One region of the Jeotgalibaca sp. A122 genome, then DNA from elsewhere that is predicted to be linked to it. Evidence: predicted binding sites of a transcription regulator. Region 1 holds the regulator's gene; the other holds the start of a gene.

Region 1 (3,428 bases):
AATTTCGGCCAGAATCGTTTTGTTTTTAGAAAGATTCGTCAACTCTTGATCATAGTATCCGAGGTCTACGTTTGTTCCAAATTTAACGCTTCCCTCTATGAATGGGATTTGATGAATGATTGATTTTAATAAAGTAGATTTACCAATTCCGTTGGGGCCAACTATTCCGATAGCTTGATGTTTACGCAAGTCCAGGCTGATGGGCTTGGCCAAGATGTTGTTGTCATACCCGATAGCCACATCTTCCAGCGTCATCACCACATTACCACTCTCGCGCTTAGTATCAAATGAAAAACGTACTGAACGTTCATCGCCTTTCGGCTTATCCATCCGCTCCATTTTTTCCAAACGTTTTCTGCGGCTTTGGGCCATTTTGGTAGTGGATGCGCGCACCAGATTGCGAGCCACGTAATCTTCTAATTTAGCAATCTCTTCTTGTTGCTTTTCATATTGTTTCATTTCCTGTTCGAGACGGGCCGCTTTTTCTTGTAGATAAAAGGAATAATTCCCTTTGTAATGATGGATTTTGTTTCGGCTGATCTCATAAACACCGGTCGCAATTTTATCAAGGAAATAGCGGTCATGGGAAACAACCAAAAGGGTACCGCGATAGTTCACTAAATAATTTTCCAACCATGCCAATGTATCGATGTCCAAATGGTTGGTAGGCTCATCCAAGATTAAAAGGTCGTTCTTCTCAAGCAGGATCTTAGCCATTGCCAAGCGCGTTTTCTGGCCACCGGATAATTGTGAAATAGGGCGGTCCAAGTCTTCTTCGTAAAACTTAAAACCATGGAGGACGGATCTGATTTCCGATTCGTAACCATAAGCATCTTGCTTATGGATTTCCTGTTGTAGGGAGTCGTACAGTTTAAGTGCCGCTTCCATAGTCACAGGATCATTGATAACCGCTTCATCAGCCAAGCGTGCTGCAGCCTGTTCCGCTTGTTTCATTAACAAAATGACAGGTGCGAAAACGGTTAACATTTCTTCCCAGATTGTTTTATTGGAGTCAACCGCACTATGTTGATCAAGATAGCCGATGGTCACTTCTTTCTTTTTCGCAACGGATCCCGCATCTGTTGGCTCGAGTCCAGCTAATATCTTCAATAACGTTGATTTTCCGGCGCCGTTTCTTCCTACGAGTGCAATACGTTCATTGTCCTGGATAGTAATTTGAATATTCTCAAATAAAACGGTCGGACCGAAGTAACGGGCAAGATTTTGTCCTTGTAAAAGTATCATTCAGTCGTTCCTCAACTTTCTATAGATATGCCTTTTCATTTTATCACAGTTCTGTCATACACCAAAGATACGATATTATGAAAACGTTATGACCTTTGTGAAAGTTACACTATTAATTTTATGAAAGCGATAAAATCAAACTCGAAGTTGAAATAAAATTCACAAAAAATTACAAATTAGAACAAATTAGTGGATTTTTCACTAACGCGTGCTATAATTGCACTATGTAATGATAAGTACAAATAGATTATAACTTATAATTTCACATATATAATTCTAAAGAAAGCGAGAAAAATTATGCCAACTAATAATGACATTCCAAAAGCCACTGCCCGCCGTCTTCCCATCTATCATCGTTACCTTCGCTATTTACATGATGCAGGAAAAACCAGAATATCATCAACCGAATTAAGCGAGGCTGTAAAAGTTGATAGTGCGACCATACGTCGTGATTTCTCCTACTTTGGTGCTCTTGGTAAAAGAGGATACGGTTATGATGTAGAGTATTTGCTGGATTTCTTTAGTAAGACCTTAAACCAGGATCGTTTAACCAATGTTGCTTTAATCGGGGTTGGTAACTTGGGACATGCCTTGTTGAACTATAACTTCCATTTAAGTAATAACGTGCGCATTAGCGCTGCATTCGATGTAAACGAAGAAATTGTTGGCAAAATCGTCAGTGGTGTGCCCGTTTATCCATTGGACGAAATGATTGAACAATTACGTATTCAACAAATTGACGTGGCTATTTTGACAGTTCCACAGCAAGTTGCCCAAAAAGCGGCTAACAATTTGATCGAAGCGGGTGTCAGGGGAATAATGAACTTTACACCTATTCGTTTGTCAGTACCAGAGAACGTTCGCGTTCAAAATGTCGACCTAACCAATGAATTACAAACACTGATTTATTTCTTGGATAATAATATCTCCTAAAAGCACAATGAAAAACGTTGAGACCGAAAGGGTCTCAACGTTTTTTTACTTGTTCACTTGATCTTTAATTTTAAAGTACATAATTAACATTTGGATGCCGGTTACGATGTTGTTTGTCGCGAAAAAGATACTGATCCACGTGAGGAATCCCCATCCAGAGACGTTGATGCTGTCTACAGCGAAATAAATGAAGAGACCGGCGAATGCAAATTTCATAACGATTTGTAAAATGATATTTTTTAAAGTCATAGAATTCCTTTCTTTTTAAACTGTTAGCCCAGGAGTTCTGGGAAAAAGATTGGTAATGAAGCAAATGCATTCATTAAACCATGAGCCAACATAGGTGTAAAAATGTTATTTGTTTTGTAGTATAGATAAGAGAACCAGAGTCCTAAAGTACCATACACAAGCATGTGTCCATCAAAGTGGATAAAAGCAAAAATTAAAGCACTTATGACCGCAGAACCGAATAATCCGACACGGGACATATTTAATTGGGTAAAGACAGCTTTTCGGAAAACAAATTCTTCCATTACTGGTGCGAAAATGGTGATCATAAAAATCAAGAGTGGGTAAGCCGTCGTTAATTCCAGTAAATTCTGAGTGTTAGCTGATTCCGGCGTAACTCCGAAAATAAGCGATTCAATAATGGAAGTGACCGTCTGGATTACAAGCGAACCGATAAAGCCAAGAACGCTCCATCCTATCACTTTCGACATAGGTGCAGAGGGCCGTTTGATAATAGGCGCTTCAGGACTCCATTTTTCTTTATAGTTTACGATAATCATTGCCACTGTTCCGATAAAGGCAAAGAGGATTGTTAAAGTCATGCTCATTTCAATGCGTTGCTCTGTCGGAAATAAAAAGAGAAGAGGAACGGGTAAGAATTGAGCTGCTAAGTATATGAATATTATACGCGTCGCAGTAGTGATTTTTCTTCGCATGTATTTTGTACCTTTCTTATTTGTTATAATACTCCTGTATAAAAGTATATCACAAGAATGAAAAAAATTACTGAATTTGCTTGCATTATCAAAAAAGTTTGATTATGATAGAAAAGTAGGTTAGCACTCTCGGTAATCGAGTGCTAATTAGAAATCAACTTATTTTTGGAGGGATACTTGTGTTAAAACCATTAGGTAATCGCGTCATTATTGAAGTTGCCAAAGAAGAAGAAAAAACTGTTGGTGGCATCGTGTTGCCGTCTTCCGCTAAAGAAAAATCACAAACAGGTGTCGTTATCGCTGCTG
Region 2 (3,428 bases), on a different contig from region 1:
GTTTGTCACAAGATCCATGTAGTTTTCCAGCAGCCACAAAGGATATGGCTAATTTATTGGGCTTGGACGTTGGTCAACCAATCTTACCGACAGCACCAACCAAAGGTAACAATTTAGAAAACATGAAAACAATCATGCGTGAGAAAGGTTTCTTGAAAGACTGAAATAAGATTGAAATACGAAATGTGAGGGGGGAAAGAATGAACCCGGCAAAAAAAGTTATCATAGCAGCGGATTCCTTTAAAGGAAGTGCGTCAACGATAGAGGTTGAGGATTTTATCGAACGTGGGATTCGCCGTGTGGATGCAGACGTGGAGATTATCAAAATTCCAGTTGCGGATGGCGGTGAAGGAACAGTAGACGCACTCGTCGTAGGCTGCCAAGGCGAGTATCAATACGTTGAAGTAACAGGACCGCTCGGAGAAAAAGTTCAAGCAAAGTTTGGAGTTATTAAAAACCATATTGCGGTTATCGAGATGGCGGAAGCATCGGGAATAATGCTTGTTGATGAAGAAAAGCGTAATGTATTTAAAGCCACGACTTATGGAACAGGTGAATTGATTAAAGCGGCCCTGGATTTGGGAGTCGATGAAATTTATATTGGCATTGGCGGAAGTGCAACTAACGATGGTGGAGTCGGAATGGCACAAGCTCTCGGTGTATCATTCAAAGATCAATCAGATAAGGAAATCGTTCCAGGTGCTGAAGGGTTGGCAGCTATCACTTCCATAGATGTCTCCAATATCGACTGGCGTATTCACGGTGTTAAGATTTCTGTTTTATCCGATGTAACAAATCCTCTATGTGGTAAAAATGGTGCATCCTATGTATATGGTCCACAAAAAGGTGCGAGTGAAGAGGATGTTATCAGACTTGATGAAATCCTACATCATTACGGGAAAAAAATAGAAGAATTACTTGGTGTCAATATTTTGGAAAAAGCGGGTTCTGGAGCAGCTGGCGGACTCGGGGCAGGTTTGATGGTCTTTTGTGAGGCACAGTTATTCAGTGGCATCGAAAAAATATTGGAAATATTGAATATTGAAGAAGAATTGAAAGATGCTGATCTGGTTATAACCGGTGAAGGTCGGTTAGATTCACAATCATTGAATGGTAAAGCACCCGTGGGCATTGCGCGGATGGCAAAGAAATACGATTTACCCGTGATTGCAATTGTTGGAAGTAGTGATGACAATTTAGGACCGATTTATGAGACCGGCATCGATTTGGTTACGGACATTGTCAATCGGCCGATGTCGTTATCAGAGGCGATTAGAGAAGTTGAAACATTATTAACAAATGCAGGGGAAACAGCTTATCGGGCTTTTATATTACGTGAACAAACTGTTTCTATTTTGCAAGATTAATCTAAACTGATGGCGCAGTGGTAACTTGCCCACTCCGCCAATCGGTGAAGGAAGTATGTCTTTCGAACCATGAAACAGCAAACAAAAAAACCTAAAATTGGTTTATAAGATATATAAAAGAAAATTAAAATCATCTATACTATAAACAAGTTAAGCGCTTACCTATGTATGGATTTGAGAATGAGTCGTATAGTCAAAGTGAAAGTATGAGCAAACTATTGATTGTAAGGGTTAACAACACTAATTTAATAAAGTGATTATATTTACAATATTGAAAGTCGAAAGGGTGCAAAATAAATGGATTTTGGAATTCTTAGTTTGGTTGGTATTATAGTTGGCTTGTTTGTCTTAATGTATCTAGCCTTTAAAGGGTTGTCACTGCTGATTATCGGTCCAATTCTGAGTATGATTGTTCTGTCATTTTCTGGTATGAACTTGGTCGAAGGTATGGTGGGACCTTACGCAGAGGCGCTTGGTAGTTTTGTTGGCAAGAACTTCTTGATTTTTGCTTTGGCGAGTGTATTTGGATCTGTAGTCAGTGACTCTGGTGCTGCCGATGATATTGCTAACTCAATCATCAAATTATCTGATAAAACAGGTAAAAACAAAAAGTTTGTTATTATCATTTTACTGTCCGCAATTACTGCAGTCCTGACCTTTGGTGGGGTAGGGGGTTACGTTGTAGTCTTCACTATGATGCCCTTCAGTAAAGTTTTGTTTAAAAAGAATAATATTCCATGGCACTTGTTCATGGCGATGCTATCCTTGGGTGGGAACCTCTTTACTTCAGTAATGATTCCTGGTTCACCAGCAATCCAAAACCTGATTCCAATCGAATACTTGGGGACAACGCCAATGGCAGCTTCGAAATTGGCATTAATCGCTCTTGTATTCTCAGTCACAACAGCCTTGGTTTACATTAAATGGATGTTGAATCGTTCTGAAAAAGCAAATGAAGGATTTATGGAAACAGGAGAATCCATTAATAAAACAATCGAAGCAGAAACGATTGAAGTCAAAAAACATGGTTCCTTGCTTAAGGCTTTCATGCCAATCATCCTCTTGTTAGTGACAATGAATGTTTTTGATATGGATCCTGTAGCTTCCTTGTTCATTGGTTGTTTGGCAACTGTCGTTCTATACTTCAACAAGTTCAAAGATGTTGGCGCTTCAATTGGAACAGGTGCCACAAACGGAACGAAGACCTTGGTAGCAGTATCTGCAATCGTAGGTTTTGGTGGGGTCGTAACAACAGTTCCTGGATTTGAATATCTCATTTCAGGATTGAACAGTATTCCAGGACCACCACTGTTACAAATGGCAATCGCAACAAACATTGTAGCTGGTATTGCAGGTTCTGCTTCCGGTGGTTTGGGAATTGCTTTGGAAACATTGGCTCCACAATACTTGGCAATGGGAATCGATCCATCCGTTATCCACCGTGTTGCAGCTGTTTCCTGTTATGGACTTGATTCAATGCCACATGGCGGTTCAATCGTAAACCAATTAAACACAGCACACTTAACACATAAACAAGCTTATAAACATGTCTTCTGGATTAGTGCAATCACACCATTTATTGCATCTTTGGTTATTGCAACAATCGGTACCTTGAGCGATGGTTTCCAAACTTCGATGCTTATTGGTATGACAGTTGTCGGTGTTCTAATCATTGCTAGCCTGTTCCTAGGTAGCAAAAAAGAGGTTACAGTAAACGCATAATAAAAAAACGAGAGTGCTCAAAAAGGCGTTTAGCCCCGAACCACTGGAACGAATAAGCACAGGATGGTCGCAGACCATCTGAGCATTATTCGTGAAGTGGCGTCGGGGCTGCCTTTTTGAGCACGTTTGCGATAAAGTATTCGTAAATAGATAAGGGTCTGGGAGTTATTTCCCAGACCCGTTTTTTGTTCTTATTTTTTGACTACATTCTAAAAGGGGCACATTTTAAACTTGAATACGCTATCATAATGACCTTGTGCACCTTGGTGGTTCCCCTTAAGATGTATATGAATTGAAAACAAAAGGAGTGTAAAAAATATGTGGGAGAAAGCGAAAGAT

Evidence for each region. The regulator Rex, encoded in region 1, represses fermentation and respiration genes when NADH is low (regulators of the CRP and FNR family bind a similar motif). The targets are predictions, from matches to a motif close to TTGTGAANTANTTCACAA.
Region 2: the regulator Rex is predicted to act here: its motif matches at 1,619-1,636, upstream of ACTU7M_RS07935 (GntP family permease).

What each region holds. Positions count from the first base shown of each region.
Region 1 is NZ_JBQPRB010000004.1:106,948-110,375, reverse strand. Features, by position in the region: gene ACTU7M_RS06050 (ABC-F family ATP-binding cassette domain-containing protein) at 1-1,245, opposite strand, end outside; gene ACTU7M_RS06045 (redox-sensing transcriptional repressor Rex) at 1,543-2,178, shown strand; gene ACTU7M_RS06040 (YdiK family protein) at 2,224-2,427, opposite strand; gene ACTU7M_RS06035 (lysostaphin resistance A-like protein) at 2,451-3,014, opposite strand; gene groES (co-chaperone GroES) at 3,302-3,428, shown strand, end outside.
Region 2 is NZ_JBQPRB010000006.1:52,806-56,233, forward strand. Features, by position in the region: gene ACTU7M_RS07925 (dihydrodipicolinate synthase family protein) at 1-164, shown strand, start outside; gene ACTU7M_RS07930 (glycerate kinase) at 201-1,367, shown strand; gene ACTU7M_RS07935 (GntP family permease) at 1,665-3,089, shown strand; gene ACTU7M_RS07940 (PTS transporter subunit EIIC) at 3,408-3,428, shown strand, end outside.